Regions from separate parts of the Amycolatopsis sp. NPDC049691 genome, predicted to be linked through region 3. Evidence: riboswitches for the same ligand, from Rfam matches in the RefSeq annotation. Region 3 holds a riboswitch; each other region holds the start of a gene.

Region 1 (5,399 bases), on a different contig from region 3:
AAGTGCCGTCCACCTTACGGGCTCGTCGTGCGCGGTCGGCGTGAAGCCACCCCGGTTCACCGGGGTGGACTTGACGCCTTCGCCCAGAAGCGCTGCGGCACCCGCCCCGCCCCGCGGGCCAGGTGACCGGCGACGACGGCCGAGCGCATGGCGGCGGCCATCCGCTCCGGATCGGCCGCCCGGGTGACGGCCGTGGACAGCAGGACGGCGTCGCAGCCGAGCTCCATCGCCAGCGTCGCGTCCGACGCCGTGCCGATTCCGGCGTCCAGGATCACCGGCACGCCCGCCCGCGAAACGATCAGCTCGATGTTGTGCGGATTCCGGATGCCGAGGCCGGTGCCGATCGGCGCGCCCAGCGGCATCACCGCCGCGCAACCCGCCTCCTCCAGGCGCAACGCGAGCACGGGGTCGTCGTTCGTGTAGGCGAACACCGTGAACCCGTCGGCGGCCAGCCGTTCGGCGGCGTCGAGGGTCTCGATCGGGTCCGGCAGCAGCGTCCGGTCGTCGGCGTGCACCTCGAGCTTGACCAGGTCGGTTTCCAGCGCTTCGCGGGCGAGCTGCGCGGTGAGCACGGCTTCGGCGGCCGTCCGGCAGCCCGCGGTGTTCGGCAGCAGCTCGATGCCGAGCCGCTTCAGCAGTTCGAGGACACCGGAGCCGCCTTCGGCGTCGGCGCGGCGCATGGCGACGGTGGTCAGCTCGGTGCCGGACGCCACCAGCGCCCGTTCGAGCACCGCGAGGTTGGCCGCGCCGCCGGTGCCGATGATCAGCCGGGACGTCAGCTTGGCACTGCCGATGACCAGCGGTTCTTCGTCCACTTCAGCCTCCCTGGACCGCGGTGAGCACGTCGACGCCGGCGCCCTTGGGCACGGCGGTGGTGGGCCAGTCGCTCCGGCGGACGACGACGCCGTCGACCGCGACGGCGATGCCGGGCCGCTGCCCGCCCGACGCGTCGAGGACGTCGGCGACCGTGGCGCCGTCCGGGAACTCCGTCCACTTCCCGTTGAGCTTGATCTCCATCACACGTGCTCCTTCTGGTGCAGGCGGGCGGGTGAAGCCGCTTCGACGCCTTCGGGCGGCTTCTCACCCTCGAGCCAGGCGAGGACGGCGTCCGCGGTCACGGGAGCCATCAGCAGGCCGTTGCGGTGGTGCCCGGTGGCGGCGAAGACGCCGTCGTCCAGGACGCCGATGTAGGGCAGGACGTCCCGGCTGCCGGCCCGCAGGCCCGCGGCGGTCTCGGCCAGCTCGTACTCGGTGATCGCGGGGAAGACGCGTTCGGCGCCCTCGATCAGCTCGCGCACGCCGCGCGCGGTGACGGCCTGGTCGAAGCCCGCTTCGTACTGCGTCGCGCCGAGGACCAGCTCCTGGTCGCCGCGCGGGACGAGGTAGATCGGCTTGCCTTCGACAACGGCGCGGACAGTCCGCGTGGGCGGCGGCAGGCAGCCGCGGCGGGGCTTGAGCCGCAGGATCTCGCCCTTGAGCGGGCGTACGGCGTCGGCCAGCTGCGGGTGCAGCCGCCCGGTCCAGGCGCCGGCGGCGAGCACGACGGCTTCGGCGTCCGGGAGCCGTTCCACGCGTTCGCGGACGAACCGGACGTCTCGCTTCTGGCCGGCCGCGTACAGGGCTTGAAGCAGTTTCCGGTTGTCCACGGCCAGGTCGCCGGGCACGTGGAGTCCACTTCGGACAGATCCGGTGCCGGGTTCGAGGCGCTTGGTCTCGCGGCCGGTGAGCCGCTCGGCCGCACGGCCGAGCTCGTGCAGATGGCGGGCCAGGATGTCCAGGTAGCCGGCGTCGGCGCTGTCGAAGGCGACGACGAGCGTGCCGTGTTCGGCCAGGCCGGGGTCGAGGCCTTCGCGGGCCAGGTCGCTCGCGAAGCCGGGCCAGCGTCTCAAGGATTCTTCGCCGAGGAGCAGGACGTCGTCCTCGCCCGGCCAGGCCTCGGTGACCGGGGCGAGCATGCCACCGGCCAGCCAGGACGCGCCGCCGCGGACGGGCTCGGGGTCGTAGAGGGTGACCTCGTGGCCGTTCGCGGCCGCGCGCCACGCCGTGGACAGGCCGATCACGCCGCCGCCCACCACTGCCAGGTTCGTCATGGAATCACGCTCCCTGCGCCGGCATGACCCGGATCAGGTTCCACGGTCGGAGCGGCAGCTCCCTCTCAGCCCGTCCCTCGGGCTCCCGTGCGGACGCGTCCACCCTAGCTCGCCGGGTACGGTCGCCGCTATGCCCGCCCTTTCCGGTGACAAGATCCGCGCCCGCCTCGACGCGGCGCGCCTGTACCTCTGCACGGACGCCCGCACGGCCCGCGGCGACCTGGCGTCCTTCGCCGACGCGGCGCTGGCCGGCGGCGTCGACATCATCCAGCTGCGCGACAAGACCGGGGCGCTGGAAGCCGCCGGCGAGATCGCGGCGCTGGAGGTGCTGGCCGAGGCCTGCGCGCGCCACGGAGCGTTGCTGTCGGTGAACGACCGGGCCGACGTGGCGCTGGCGGTCGGCGCGGACGTGCTGCACCTGGGCCAGGACGACATCCCGGTGCCACTGGCCCGCCGCATCCTCGGCGAGGAGGTGGTCATCGGCCGGTCGACGCACTCGCTCGACCAGGCCCTGGCGGCGGCCGCGGAGCCCGGCGTGGACTACTTCTGCACGGGCCCGTGCTGGCCGACGCCGACGAAGCCGGGCCGGTCCGCACCGGGTCTGGACCTGGTCCGCTCGGTGGCGGGCTGGACCCCGGACCGCCCGTGGTTCGCCATCGGCGGCATCGACCAGGACCGGCTGGCCTCGGTGCTGGACGCCGGAGCGTCCCGGATCGTCGTGGTCCGGGCCATCACCGAAGCCCAAGACCCCGAAGCTGCCGCTCGGGAGCTGCGCGCCCGCCTCCCCTGACCGAAGGCCTCACCGGGTCGGCGTGGTCGCCGCGCCCTTGCTGGCCAACGCCGGGCCGCTCCGCCTGGACCTGGCGCGCGAGACGGCGGCTTGGCCCCGGACCGCCCGTGGTTCGCCATTGGCGGCATCGACCAGGATCGGCTGGCCTCGGTGCTGGACGCCGGAGCGTCCCGGATCGTCGTGGTCCGGGCCATCACCGAAGCCCAAGACCCCGAAGCCGCCGCTCGGGAGCTGCGCGCCCGCCTCCCCTGACCAAGACAGACCCCCGCCCATCCCTGGGGGGCGTCCCCGTCCCAGTCTATCGGCTCCCGACCTGCAAAAACGGCCCCGCGCGAAGTTGTGGACAACTTCGCCCGGGGCCGTCGAAAACCGGCGCGCCTGTGGACAAGCCGTTGCGGCGAAAGGCCGATCCCGCTACGGCGTCGGCGTGGTCGCCGCGCCCTTGCTGGTCGGTGCGGTGGTCGTCGCCGGGGCCGACGTCGACGGCTGCTCGGTCGTCGTGCTCGGGGTCGTCGTCGGGGTCTCCGACGAGGTCGTCGGGGCCGTCGACGTCTCCGAAGGCGTCGTGGTCGTCTCCGTCGGGGACACCTGCGTGTCGTCGGTCGACTTCGTCGGCGGGGTCGACGGGGTCTTGTCCGGCTGCCCGCCGCCGTTGCCGAAGATCTTGCCGATGCTCGTGCCCGTTCCGCCGCCGATCTGGGTGCCCGTCGCCGACTCGAAGCCGACTATCGCCAGGATCGCCACCGCGAACGCCGCCACGCTCGTGCCGATGATCAACGGCCAGCGCAGCTTCCGCAGCCGCGACGGCAACCCGGACTCCGGCGGCTTCAGCTGCACCGTCGGCTGGTCGGTGATCGGCACCTCGGCCGCCGCCGGCACGTCGGGTACTCCGCGCCGGCGGATGCCCGACGTCGCCAGCTGCCGCGCCTTCAGCGCCGCCTCGCGGGTGCGCTGCAGCGAGCGCAGGTACAGCTCGCTGCCGACCGTCGACACCACGCTCGCCACGCCCGCGCCGACCACCGTGCCCGCCACGCCGAGCGTCGATCCCAGCAACGCCGCGGTCACCGCCGCGAGCGCCGCCGCCAGCACCTGCGCGATCCGCAGGCCGGACTTTTCTTCCTTCTTCGTGTCCAACTCGGAAGCCGCTGCGTTCTCCTTGCTCATGATCCCGATCCGCTAGAAAGTCTTCTCCCCGTTCCCAACGTGTAAGGCGCGCGAGGAACTCCCCACGTTGCCGGAGCGTGAGGAGCACCACTCCGACCGTCCACAATAGACACTCCATGCCGGACGTTTTCTTGACATACTCGGCACATGGAACTGGTGACGATCTCTGACGTCGAGGCCGCGGCGAAGCGCGTCCAAGACGCCGCCGTGCGCACGCCCCTGCTGCTCCAGACGTGGGATCCCCGCGGAACCCTGTGGCTCAAACCCGAAAGCCTCCAACCGGTCGGCGCGTTCAAGGTGCGCGGCGCGTTCAACGCGATCGCCACCCTCGACGAACAGCGGCGTACCCGCGGCGTGATCGCTTACTCCAGCGGCAACCACGCGCAAGCGGTCGCGTACGCGGCGCAGCGGTACGGCGTGCCCGCGTTGGTCGTCGTGCCGGACGTGACACCACGGATCAAGGTCGAAGCGACCCGCTCCTACGGCGCCGAGGTGATCGAGGTGCCGATCGGCGAGCACGAGGGCAAAGCGCGCGAACTGGCCGTCGAACGCGGGCTGACCCTCATCCCGCCCTTCGACGACGCGGCCATCATCGCCGGACAGGGCACCGCCGGGCTCGAGATCGCCGAGGACCTCCCCGAAGTCGAGGTCGTGCTGGTGCCGGTCAGCGGCGGCGGGCTGGCCGCCGGCGTCGGCACCGCGATCAAGGCCAGGGCACCGCACGCGAAGGTCATCGGGGTCGAGCCGGCGCTGGCCGCGGACACCGCCGACAGCCTCCGCCGGGGCGAGCTGGTCCGGTGGCCACAGGCCGACCGCGCCCGCACGATCGCCGACGGCCTGCGCTCGCAGCCGTCCGAGCTGACGTTCGCGCACCTGCGCGCGGTCGTCGACGAGATGGTCACGGTCACCGAAGACGAGATCCGCGAGGCCGTGCGCGTCCTCGCCCGCAAGGCCCGGCTGGTGGCCGAGCCCAGCGGCGCGGTGACGACGGCGGCGTACCTGTCCCACGCGGCCGAGCTGCCGGCCGGGAAGACGGTCGCGATCGTCTCGGGCGGCAACGCCGACCCGGCGCTGTTCGCGGAGATCCTCGCGGGCTAGGAGCCGGCGACCGGGGTCCCGCCGCCGCGGATGTGCGTCGGCGGGCCCTCCACGCCGCAGTGGTAGCACTCGCCCAGGTGCGGGCACTCGTCCGGAGCGGCGGGCTCGGAAGCGGACGGCGGCGCGAGGACGCCGTTGTGGATGCCCAGCGCGATCAGCCCACCCGCGACCGCCAGTGCCGCGCAGATGACCAGCGCCATCCGCCAGCCCGCCGTGAGCGCCACCGGGTCCGCGTACGCCTCACCGGTCAGGCCGGC
Region 2 (5,399 bases), on a different contig from region 3:
CCTTCGGCGTCTCCAGCACCGAGCCCGCCTTGACGTCCCAGGCCAGCCGGACGTACTGGGCGTGCGTCCAGGCCAGCGGGGTCGCCGACGTGTTCGGCGTGCCGGCCGGGAAGCCGGTCTGGCCCGACGGCGGGTTCTCGTCCCACACCTGCTCCGGCATGGTCTCCGCCGAGCTGCTCACCCGGCCGAGGTCACGCAGCCGCCGCGCGGCCGACGCACTGTCGCCGAGCGTCAGCTCGTACTCGCCGCGCTCGCCGGCGAGCAGCGGCCAGAGCCGGCCGAACGTGGTGCGGCTTTCGGCCGGGAACGTGTAGTCCCACGGCGAACCGTCGGCCTGCTCGCCGTAGCCGTCCTTGGTGTAGCGGTGCCAGAACTGCCCGGTCGGCGTGGTGAAGGCGATGTCCTTGTCGGTCACGCGGACGCTGTTGCGGATCACCGGGTCGTCGGCGCGGTAGATGCCGAGCCGGACCAGGTCGAGGAAGCCCGCGTCGGTGACCGCGCGCTGGTCCATCGTCACGCTCGAGTTGCCGAGGTTGTACGTCGTCCCGTTGTTCGCGTCGGCATCCTTCGTGAGCCGGACGAAGTACGGGTCCTTCGACAGCGGCCCGTTCGTGGTGATCGTCTGCTTCGGGAGGTCGGCCTTCATCTTGTCGGCCGCGGCGAGGTACCGGGCGGCTTCGGCGGCCGCGCCGTTGTGCGACGCGATGTCCGCCGCGCAGACCAGCCCGGCGATCACCGAGGCGATGGTCGACGGGGACCAGCCGTCCTGCTCCTCCCACCGCTCCTGCTGGGTGTACGGCGACGGCTGCCCGTTCGGCCCGCGGTAGCCGAGGATGAAGTCGGCGGCCTTGCGGACGCCGGCCCACAGGTCGTTCCGGCCCAGCTGCTGGGCCAGCACGATCGGGAAGGCGGTTTCGTCGAGCTGGATCGACGTCCAGTACGGGACGCCGTCGACCCGGCTGTTCTGCGGCATGTGCCCGTCGGCCTGCTGCTGCGTGCCGAACATGTAGGACACCGCGCGGTTCGCGGCGGCGGTGTCGCCGCCGGCGGCCAGGCCGGTCGCGATCTGGTAGAGGTCGCGCGGCCAGACCAGGTGGTAGGTGCCGGACGGCGACCATTCCGGGTCGTTGTTCCCGAACCGCCACGGCATGCTCGGCGAGGCGATGAAGGCGCCCGGGTGGTGCTTGTCCTCGCTCGCGGCGAGGGTCAGCATCGACGCCTTGTAGAGGTCGCGCTCGGCGTCGGTCTTCAGCGACGACGGCGGCTTGCTCACCCCGCGCAGGTACTGCTGCCACCCGCGGTCGTAGGCGCGCGTGATGTCGCGGACGCCGCGTCGCTGCGACGCCTGCGCGCTGCCGAGCGCGTCGGCGGCCTTCGCGCCCATGCCGAGCGCGAGGGTGACGTGCCGGTTGCGGAGGCCGTCGGCGGTCGTCTGCCCGGTCAGCACGACGTTGCCCTTCGCGGCGGTGTCGTAGGTGTTCAGCTTGAAGGTCTTGGTGAGCTGAGTGTTCCCGTCGGACGCGCCCGCGTAGCCGACGCTCGTCTTGGTGAACGCGGGCTTGGCGGTCAGCGCGGCCGAGTTCGTGGCGTCCTGCGCGGTGACAGCGTCGCCCTTGCGCGCGGCCGAGTCGTCGGAGCCGTCGTTGGTCAGGTCCGGGTCGGCGACCGCGTAGAGCTGGTAGGGCCGCCCGGTGAGCGACTGGAAGTCGACGTCCACCAGCACCGTCGTGGCGGCCGGGTCGGTGACGTAGGTCTTGCGGAGGCGCCAGCGGTGCTGGTCGTCGGTGATCGTCTGCTCGTAGGTCAGGCTGTCGTCGTCGGTCCGCCGGACCTGCTGGGACTTCGCGGTGTAGTCGGCCACGGCGAAGCTGCGGCCGTCGGTGACGACGAAGTTCATCGAGCGGACGCTCGGCGTCGAGAGGTCCGGGTAGTAGACCTCCGACAGCTGGCCGCCCTGGAGGGTGAACCAGACGTTGCTCGACCGGTCGTGGGCGGTCCCGAAGCCGGTCTTGTTCGCGGGCAGCCAGCTGGGATGGGCACCCGGGGCGCCGGGCGCCTCGCCCTGGGCCACCGCGGTCGCCGGGATCAGGCCGGTGACCAGCAGCCCGGCGAGGGCGCCGAACATGAGTTTGCGCATATCAACCCCACAGAAGATCGCTTCTGCACCGTTACAGAAGCGCTTTGGGAGTCTGCCGCCGAATCTTCACCGGCGCATGGTCCGATCCGGTGAACCACTGACCGTCACTGGTCCGGTCGGCGGTTCACGGACAGCGAACCCCGGGCTCACGATTTCGAGCGCATGCTTGTAGTACCTGCAACGGTGTAATCGAGGTGCTCCCATGGACGAGGCGATGGACGCCTACTCGCGCGCGGTCAGCACCGTCGCGAAGACCGTCACCCCGCACGTCGCCGGGGTGCAGCTCGCGCGCGGCAGCGGGTCGGCCGTCGTCTTCTCCGATGACGGCCACCTGCTCACCAACGCCCACGTCGTCGACGACCACCGGCGCGGTGTCGCGACCTTCGCCGACGGCAGCGAGGTGCCCTTCGACGTCGTCGGCGCCGATCCGCTGTCCGATCTCGCCGTGCTGCGGGCCCGGGGCGAGACCCCCGCGGCGGCTCGGCTGGGTGACGCCGACCGGCTCGTCGTCGGGCAGCTCGTCGTCGCCGTCGGGAATCCGCTCGGGTTCTCCGGCACCGTCACCGCCGGCGTCGTCAGCGCGCTCGGCCGGGCGCTGCCGGTGCGCCACGGCCGGGCTGGGCGGGTGATCGAGGACGTCATCCAGACCGACGCCGCCCTCAACCCCGGCAACTCCGGCGGCGCGCTCGCCGACTCCGCCGGGCGCGTCGTCGGCGTCAACACCGCCGTCGCCGGGGTCGGCCTCGGGCTCGCCGTGCCGATCAACGCGACCACCCGGCGGATCATCGACACGCTCGTCGTCGAGGGCCGCGTGCGGCGCGCGTACCTCGGCGTCGTGGGCGTGCCCGCGCCGCTGCCGGACGACGTCGCCGAGCGCACCGGGCAGCAGGCCGGGCTGCGGGTGCGCGAAGTCGTCGCCGGCGGGCCCGCGGACCGGGCCGGGCTGCGCGCCGGGGACCTCGTGCTGACGGTGGGGCGCACCCGTGTGTCGGACGCCCAGGGCATCCAGCGCCAGCTGTTCGCGGAGGTGATCGGCACCGCACTGCCGATCACCGTGCTGCGCAACGGCGCCATGGTCGACGTCTACGCCACTCCGGCCGAGTTGGTCGGGTGACTTGAGTATCGCGCTCCGGCGTGGCATGGTCGGTGGCACAACACCAACGCGGGAGCTCGCGCCATGGCGGGCTGAGAGGGTGACTTGCGTTTCGCAGGCGTCACCGACCGCATGAACCTGACCGGGTAATGCCGGCGTAGGGAGTGAAAGTCGTTGACGACGCTGGAAAACAATGCTGCCGTCTCCGTGACCACCGGGCCGATCACCGGCTCGCGCAAGGTGTACCACCAGACCGAGTCCGGGCTGCGCGTCCCGGCCCGCCGGATCGATCTGTCCAACGGCGAACACTTCGACGTCTACGACACTTCGGGCCCGTACACCGATCCCGAAGCTTCGATCGACGTCCACAGTGGACTGCACCGGCTGCGGGCGGGCTGGGCCGACGGCCGCGAGCACAACACCCAGCTCGGGTGGGCCAAACAGGGCGTCATCACCCGCGAAATGGAGTACATCGCCGCACGCGAACGGGTTTCGCCGGAGTTCGTGCGCGACGAGGTGGCCCGCGGCCGCGCCGTGATCCCGGTCAACCGCAAGCACCCCGAGTCCGAGCCGATGATCATCGGCAAGAACTTCCTGGTGAAGATCAACGCCAACATGGGCAACTCGGCCGTCTGGTCCTCGGTCGAGGAAGAGGTCGACAAGATGGTCTGGGCGACCCGCTGGGGCGCCGACACGATCATGGACCTCTCCACCGGCAAGCGGATCCACGAGACGCGCGAGTGGATCATCCGCAACTCGCCCGTCCCGGTCGGCACCGTGCCGATCTACCAGGCCCTGGAAAAGGTCGACGGGGAGCCGGAAAAGCTGTCGTGGGAGGTCTACCGCGACACGATCATCGAGCAGTGCGAGCAGGGCGTCGACTACGTCACCGTGCACGCCGGCGTGCTGCTGCGCTACATCCCGCTGACCGCGCGGCGCGTCACCGGGATCGTCAGCCGCGGCGGGTCGATCATGGCCGCGTGGTGCCTGGCCCACCACCAGGAGTCCTTTTTGTACACGCACTTCGAGGAGCTCTGCAAGATCCTCCGGCAGTACGACGTCACGTTCTCCCTCGGCGACGGCCTGCGCCCCGGCTCGATCGCCGACGCCAACGACCGCGCCCAGTTCGCCGAGCTGGAAACCCTGGGCGAGCTGACGCACATCGCGCGCTCGCACGACGTCCAGGTGATGATCGAGGGCCCCGGCCACGTGCCGATGCACAAGATCAAGGAGAACGTCGAGCTGGAGGAAAAGCTCTGCGGCGAAGCACCGTTCTACACCCTCGGTCCACTCGCGACGGACATCGCGCCGGCGTACGACCACATCACGTCGGCCATCGGCGCGGCCCAGATCGGCTGGTACGGCACGGCGATGCTGTGTTATGTGACGCCGAAGGAGCACCTCGGCCTGCCGAACCGCGACGACGTGAAGACCGGCGTCATCACGTACAAGATCGCGGCGCACGCGGCGGACCTGGCCAAGGGGCACAAGTACGCGCAGGAGTGGGACGACGAGCTGTCGAAGGCGCGCTTCGAGTTCCGCTGGAACGACCAGTTCAACCTGTCCCTGGACCCGGACACCGCGCGTTCGTTCCACGACGAGACGCTGCCCGCCGAGCCGGCCAAGACCGCGCACTTCTGTTCGATGTGCGGGCCGAAGTTCTGCTCGATGCGGATCACGCAGGACGTCCGCAAGTACGCCGAGGAGCACGGTCTGTCCACTGTGGAGGCCATCGAAGCGGGGATGGCCTCGAAGTCCGCGGAGTTCACCGAGGCCGGCGGCAAGGTGTACCTGCCGGTGGTGCAGCCGTGACACCGCCGACCGCCCTCACCATCGCCGGCTCGGACTCCGGCGGTGGTGCGGGCATCCAGGCGGACCTGCGCACTTTCTTCGCCCACGGCGTCCACGGGCTGGTGGCGCTGACCGCGGTCACCGTGCAGAACTCCTTGGGTGTGCAGGGTTTCACGGAGATCCCGGCCGACGTCGTCACCGCGCAGATCAAGGCGGTGGCGGCGGACATGGGCGTCAACGCGGCCAAGACGGGCATGCTGGCGACGGCCGAGATCATCCGCGCGGTCGCGAAGACCCTGGACGAGACGGGGTTCGACTTCCCCCTGGTCGTCGACCCGGTCGCGGCCTCGATGACCGGGCATTCGCTGCTGCGCGAGG
Region 3 (5,399 bases):
CACCGAAACGTTACGCAGCTGCGTTTCGCGCCGTGTCCTCGGCTAGCCCACCAGCGCTACGCCATCCGGGTCGAACTCCAGCTTCACCGCGTCCCCGGCCCGCAGGTCGGACGCCGCCGGCGCCACCGCGTCCACAGTGGACTCAGCCAGGCGCACCACCAGCCGCACGTGTTCGCGCCGGTGCACCGCCGCGGTGACCTCGCCCGGCACGCCCTCGGAAGCCACCCGTAGCGCGTGCGGCCGCAACCCCAGCCGCACTGGGCCGTCGGTCACCTCCGGCAAGCCGACGTCGCCCAAGGGCGTCTGCACCAGCCCGCCGGCCGCGACACCCGCGACGAACGTCGTCACCCCCAGGAACCGGGCCACGTCGTCGTCCGCCGGGTTGCGCCACACCCTGCGGACCGCGCCCTCCTGGCGCACTTCGCCCGCGTCCAGCACCGCCACCCGGTCGGCCAGCGTGAACGCCTCCTCCTGGTCGTGCGTCACCAGCAACGCCGTGATCTTGCTGCGGCGCAACAGGTCCGCCAGGTCGATCGCCAGCTGCTCGCGCAGGCCGGCGTCCAAACCGGACAGTGGCTCGTCGAGCAGCAGCAGCCGCGGCTCCGGTGCCAGCGCACGAGCCAGCGCGACCCGCTGGGCCTGCCCGCCGGACAGCTCCGTCACCCGCCGTCGTTCGAAACCCGAGAGACCCACCAGCTCCAGCAGCTCCGCCACGCGCGGCGCCCACGAAGCCCGCGGCACCCCGTGCATCCGCAGGCCGAACGCGATGTTCGCCGCCACGTCGCGGTGACCGAACAGCTGGCCGTCCTGGAACACCAGCCCGAAGCCGCGCCGGTGGACCGGCACCGCGCCGAGGTCGTCGCCGTCCCAGCTCACGCTGCCGCGCGCCGACGGCTCCAGCCCGGTGATCGCGCGCAGCAGCGTCGACTTCCCCGAGCCCGACGGGCCGAGCAGCGCCAGCACCTCGCCGTCGGCGATGTCCAGCCGGACGTCGCGGACCGCCGCGAAGTCTCCGTAGTGGACGGTCAGGTCCCGCACCGACAGCGCCATCAGAACTCTCCCACCCGGCCGCGCCCGAGCCGGTCGATCAGCGCGACCGCCAGCACCGTCACGAGCATCAGCAGCGCGCACGCGGCGTACGCCATCTGGTTGTTCAGCTCCCCCGGGCGTCCCAGCAGGGAAGCGATCGCGACCGGCAGCGTCGGCGCCGTCGGCCGGGCGAGGAAGCTCGTCGCGCCGAACTCGCCGAGCGCGACGACGAACCCGAAGCCCGCGGCCGCGACCAGCGGCCGCAGCGTCAGCGGCAGGTCGATCTCCCGCCACACCCGCAGCGGGCTCGCCCCCAGCGTCGACGCGGCCTGCCGCGACCGGACGTCGACCGAGCGCAGCACCGGCAGCACCATCCGCACGATCAGCGGGATGATCACCAGCGCCTGGGCCAGTGGCACGAGGTAGGGCGACGTCCGGAGGTCGCCGGGCAGCGCGTCGAGCGTCACCAGGTAGCCGAACCCGACCGTCACCGCGGACACGCCGAGCGGCAGCATCAGGACGGCGTCCATGGTCTCGCCCAGCCCACGCGCGGCTTTCGCGGGCGAGCGCCGCAGCGCCACCAGCACCACGGACGCGAGCACGCCGACGACCATCGCGAGCAGCGTCGCGTCGATCGCCACCTTCAGCGAGTTCACCGCCGCGTCCCAGCCGGACACCTGCAGCGTGCCCTTCTCACCGGTGCCGGCCAGCGCCCGATAACCGGCGAAGCTCCAACCGTCCGGAGTGGACACCGACTCGGCGAGCAGCGCGACGATCGGCGTCACCAGCAACGCCAGGACGACCCCCGCGGCGCCGACGACCCACCACTCGCCGCCCCGCGGCCGCCGCGGCCCGCCGGAACCGATCCGGGCACCGTCCTTGCGCCGCCGCGCCAGCCCGCCGAGCACCAGCGCGGCGACGACGGCGGCGAACTGGATCAGGGACAGCGCCGCCGCGCCCGACAGGTCCAGCAGGTCGACCGTCCGCAGGTAGATCTCGGTTTCCAGGGTCCGGTAGCGCGCGCCGCCGAGGATCAGGACGACGCCGAAACTGGTGGCGCAGAACAGGAACACCACGGCCGCGGCGGAGGCGATCGCGGGCGCCAGCGCGGGCAGCGTCACCGAACGGAACGCACGCCACGGTGACGCGCCCAGCGCGCGGGCGGCGTCGGTCGTCCGCGAATCGAGCCGGGTCCACAGCCCGGCGACGGTCCGCGCGACGACGGCGACGTTGAAGAACGCGTTGGCCAGCACGATCGGCAGTACGCCGCCGTCCGGCCAGAGGGCCCGGAACGCCAGGCCGACGACGACGGTCGGCAGCACGAACGGCACCAGCACGAGCGTCCGCGCGAGGCCGGCGCCGGGCAGCCGCACCCGCGCGAGCAGGAACGCGACCGGCAGCCCGGCCAGCACCGCGACCACCGTCGACGCCGCCGCGCTCGCGACGGTGAACCCGGCCAGCTGCCAGGTCCGCGCGTCGCCGAGGACGACGTCCAGGCCGCCCGCGGCGAACCCGCGGCCGACGATCGCCAGCACCGGCCAGGCGAAGAACACCACCAGGAACCCGATCGGGGCCAGCCCGAGCAGTGCCAGGCCCAGGCCACGCGCGGTCCGGGGCGGGGCTACGACTGGCGTTTTTCGGGGGCTCCGGGTGGCGGAGCCCCCGGCCCGGGGCGGAGCCCCGGATGTCACTGCTGCACGAGCGTGCGCCATTCGCCGATCCACTTCTCGCGCCCGGCCTGCACCTGGTCCGCCGTGAGCGACTGCGGCTTCTGCGGCAGCGGCGCGACCTGCGCCCAGCCCGCGGGCAGGTCGACACCCTGGCGCGCCGGGTAGACGTACATGTTCGCCGCGACCGTCGCCTGGAACTGCTGCGACAGCAGGAAGTCGACGACCTTGCGCGCGCTTTCGGCCTGCTTGCCGTTCGCCAGCACGCCGGCGTACTCGACCTGCCGGTAGCAGGTGTCGAGCAGTGCCTTGGTGCGCGGCTTGCCGTCGTCGCCCACCTCGGCGGCGGGCGAAGAGGCGTACGAGACGACGATCGGGCGCGGCCCCTTGCCGGACGAGCCGGAGAAGTCCTTGGTGTAGGCCTCTTCCCAGCCGCTGACGACCTTGACCCCGTTCGCCTTCAGCTTCGCCCAGTAGTCCTTCCAGCCGGCTTCGCCGTACTTCGCGATGGTGCCGAGGAGGAACGCCAGCCCGGGCGACGCCGTCGCCGGGTCCTCGGCGACCAGCAGGTCCTTGTACTTCGGGTCGGCGAGGTCGTCGTAGGACTCCGGCGCCGGGATGCCCTTGCTCGTGAAGTAGTTCGTGTCGACGTTGACGCAGACGTCGCCGACGTCGACCGCGGACAGCCGGTGCTCGGGGTCGACGGCGTAGCGCTGCGGCCCGCGGTCGGCCTCCGGGCTGGTGTAGGGCTCGAAGACGCCTTCGGAGAGCGCGCGCGAGGCGAAGGTCGAGTCGACGCCGTACGCGACGTCGCCGATCGGGTTGGCCTTGGTCAGCACGAGCTTGTTGGTCAGCGAACCGGCGTCGCCCTGCTTGAGCACCGAGATCTTGATGCCCGACTGCTTCTGGAAGGCGTCGAGCACCTCCTGCGGCGCCAGGAAGGAGTCGTGCGTCACGAGGGTGACGGTGGGCGTCTGCTGCGTGCCACCGTCACCGTCCGACAGTGAGCACCCCGCGGCGACGACGCTGACGACGGCGACGGCCGTCGCGGCGCGAACAGCCCTGCGTTTCATCTACCCCTCCTGCACTTCGCCGGACGAGGAGGGAAAGCCCTCCCTTCGCCGGCATGATCCGGTCAGGTGCGAACGGTCGCGGGTGACCCGCCTCTCAGCCCGGCTGACCGGACTCCCGTGGCAACCGTGCAGCGTAGTCCAGGACGTACGACCATGGAGACATGACGGAAATCTTGAGCGACGCCGAGGCCGACGAACGGCTGGGCGCCGGCTGGACGCGGGCCGGCGCGGTGATCTCGCGCGAGGCGGAGCTGGCGAGCTTCCCGCAGGCGATCGAGGTGGTGGACCGCGTCGCGGTGCTGGCCGAAGCGGCCGACCACCACCCGGACATCGACATCCGCTGGCGCACGCTGACGTTCCGGCTCTCGACCCATTCGGCGGGCGGCCTGACGGAGAAGGACTTCGCCCTCGCGGCGCAGATCGACGCGGTGCTCGACTCGATGTGACGTCGGTAACTCTGGGTGCACTTTTTCGCGGTTTCGGCGTCTCTCGGTAAACGGCACTGCTATGGAGGGATGGCATGACCCAGGCGATCGTGGTCGGGACGGCGGCATTCGCGACGATGGTGGCGGCGGCGGGCGGAGTGCTCTGGTTCACCGCACGGGGACGTCGTCACCCGGATGCCGGTGAATTCGATCACAGCCGCTAACGAAGGGCATGATCAGCGCGCTGAGCAGGCGGAAGCATCGGTTTCGGCCCTAGGAAACGCCATGAACAGCACCGCCCCCACGCCCGCCCAGCGCGCCTGGATCAACGCACTCGCCCCCGCGGTCGTGCTGATCGCGATCGCGTTGCTGGGCCTCTTCGGCTGAGCCGGTCGCCGGCCTGGCTCCCGGGCCAGGCCGCGCCGCTCAGTAGCGCGGCATGTTCGGGATCGCCTTTTCGGCCACTTCGATGAGCGCCAGCACCTTCGGCACGTCGGCCGCGACGTCCTCGGCGGTCATCGACGGAGCCTCCGAAGATCGGTAGGCGACCTCGTTGCGCCGGGCTCGCATCCGGTTGAAGGGCCGCAGGACGTGTCCCAGCGGCGGGTCCAGCTGGGCGAGTACCGCCTCGTAGACGGTCACGTGCCCACCCCGGCTCGTCACCCGCAGGCCCTGGTTCTGCAGGACGGCCGCCAGCGCCCGGCGCGCGCTGTCGTAGGCCAGCGTGTACGCGCCTTCGGGGTCGGTGTCCTGCAGCTGCCGCGCCGAAGCGAGGTGGGTGCGGGCCCGGACCAGCTCGGCCTCGGCGGCCTCCCGCGACGCCGGAACGTGCTCGATGGCGCCGCGCGCGATGAAGGCGTCGATCCGTTCGCGCCCTTGGTTCCACTGGGGCATCAGGACTCCTGCTCGAGGTTCAGCCGAGCCAGCGGACGTTCGCGAACGCTGGTGAGGAACGGATCCGCCGTGTCCGCCGCCCACGACTCGGGCGAAATCCGGTGCACGTTGACCTCGCGGCCCAGCCGTCGCGACACGCTCTCGGCCAGGTCGAAGAGCTCGTCCGGATCGGGCGAACCGACGACGAGGACATCGACGTCACCAGGCGGCGGCCCCGGTTCGCCGCTGTAGCGCGCGGCCCAGGACCCGTAGATGTAGGCCTCGCGGACGCCCGCCAGCCCGGAGAGGACCTCGGCGAGCAGGGACATCGG

The links. A riboswitch is a leader RNA that binds a small molecule or an ion and turns the genes downstream of it on or off. The one in region 3 is predicted to bind thiamine pyrophosphate.
Region 1: it holds a riboswitch for thiamine pyrophosphate, as region 3 does, so the genes downstream of both, thiO (glycine oxidase ThiO) here and AB0J40_RS16730 (thiamine ABC transporter substrate-binding protein) in region 3, are expected to answer to the same signal.
Region 2: it holds a riboswitch for thiamine pyrophosphate, as region 3 does, so the genes downstream of both, thiC (phosphomethylpyrimidine synthase ThiC) here and AB0J40_RS16730 (thiamine ABC transporter substrate-binding protein) in region 3, are expected to answer to the same signal.

What each region holds. Positions count from the first base shown of each region.
Region 1 covers NZ_JBFANX010000005.1:390,581-395,979, forward strand. The annotation lists gene AB0J40_RS14510 (thiazole synthase) at 57-815, opposite strand; gene thiS (sulfur carrier protein ThiS) at 817-1,017, opposite strand; gene thiO (glycine oxidase ThiO) at 1,017-2,090, opposite strand; TPP riboswitch at 2,084-2,189, opposite strand; gene thiE (thiamine phosphate synthase) at 2,221-2,880, shown strand; partial or broken gene AB0J40_RS14530 (thiamine phosphate synthase) at 2,945-3,132, shown strand; gene AB0J40_RS14535 (hypothetical protein) at 3,295-4,044, opposite strand; gene AB0J40_RS14540 (threonine/serine dehydratase) at 4,192-5,142, shown strand; gene AB0J40_RS14545 (MFS transporter) at 5,139-5,399, opposite strand, start outside.
Region 2 covers NZ_JBFANX010000005.1:379,520-384,918, forward strand. The annotation lists gene AB0J40_RS14455 (glycoside hydrolase family 15 protein) at 1-2,137, opposite strand, end outside; gene AB0J40_RS14460 (trypsin-like peptidase domain-containing protein) at 2,340-3,251, shown strand; TPP riboswitch at 3,290-3,411, shown strand; gene thiC (phosphomethylpyrimidine synthase ThiC) at 3,405-5,042, shown strand; gene thiD (bifunctional hydroxymethylpyrimidine kinase/phosphomethylpyrimidine kinase) at 5,039-5,399, shown strand, end outside.
Region 3 covers NZ_JBFANX010000006.1:340,096-345,494, forward strand. The annotation lists gene AB0J40_RS16720 (ABC transporter ATP-binding protein) at 43-1,050, opposite strand; gene AB0J40_RS16725 (iron ABC transporter permease) at 1,050-2,606, opposite strand; gene AB0J40_RS16730 (thiamine ABC transporter substrate-binding protein) at 2,717-3,769, opposite strand; TPP riboswitch at 3,792-3,898, opposite strand; gene AB0J40_RS16735 (4a-hydroxytetrahydrobiopterin dehydratase) at 3,931-4,215, shown strand; gene AB0J40_RS16740 (hypothetical protein) at 4,290-4,418, shown strand; gene AB0J40_RS16745 (hypothetical protein) at 4,621-5,088, opposite strand; gene AB0J40_RS16750 (ArsR family transcriptional regulator) at 5,088-5,399, opposite strand, start outside.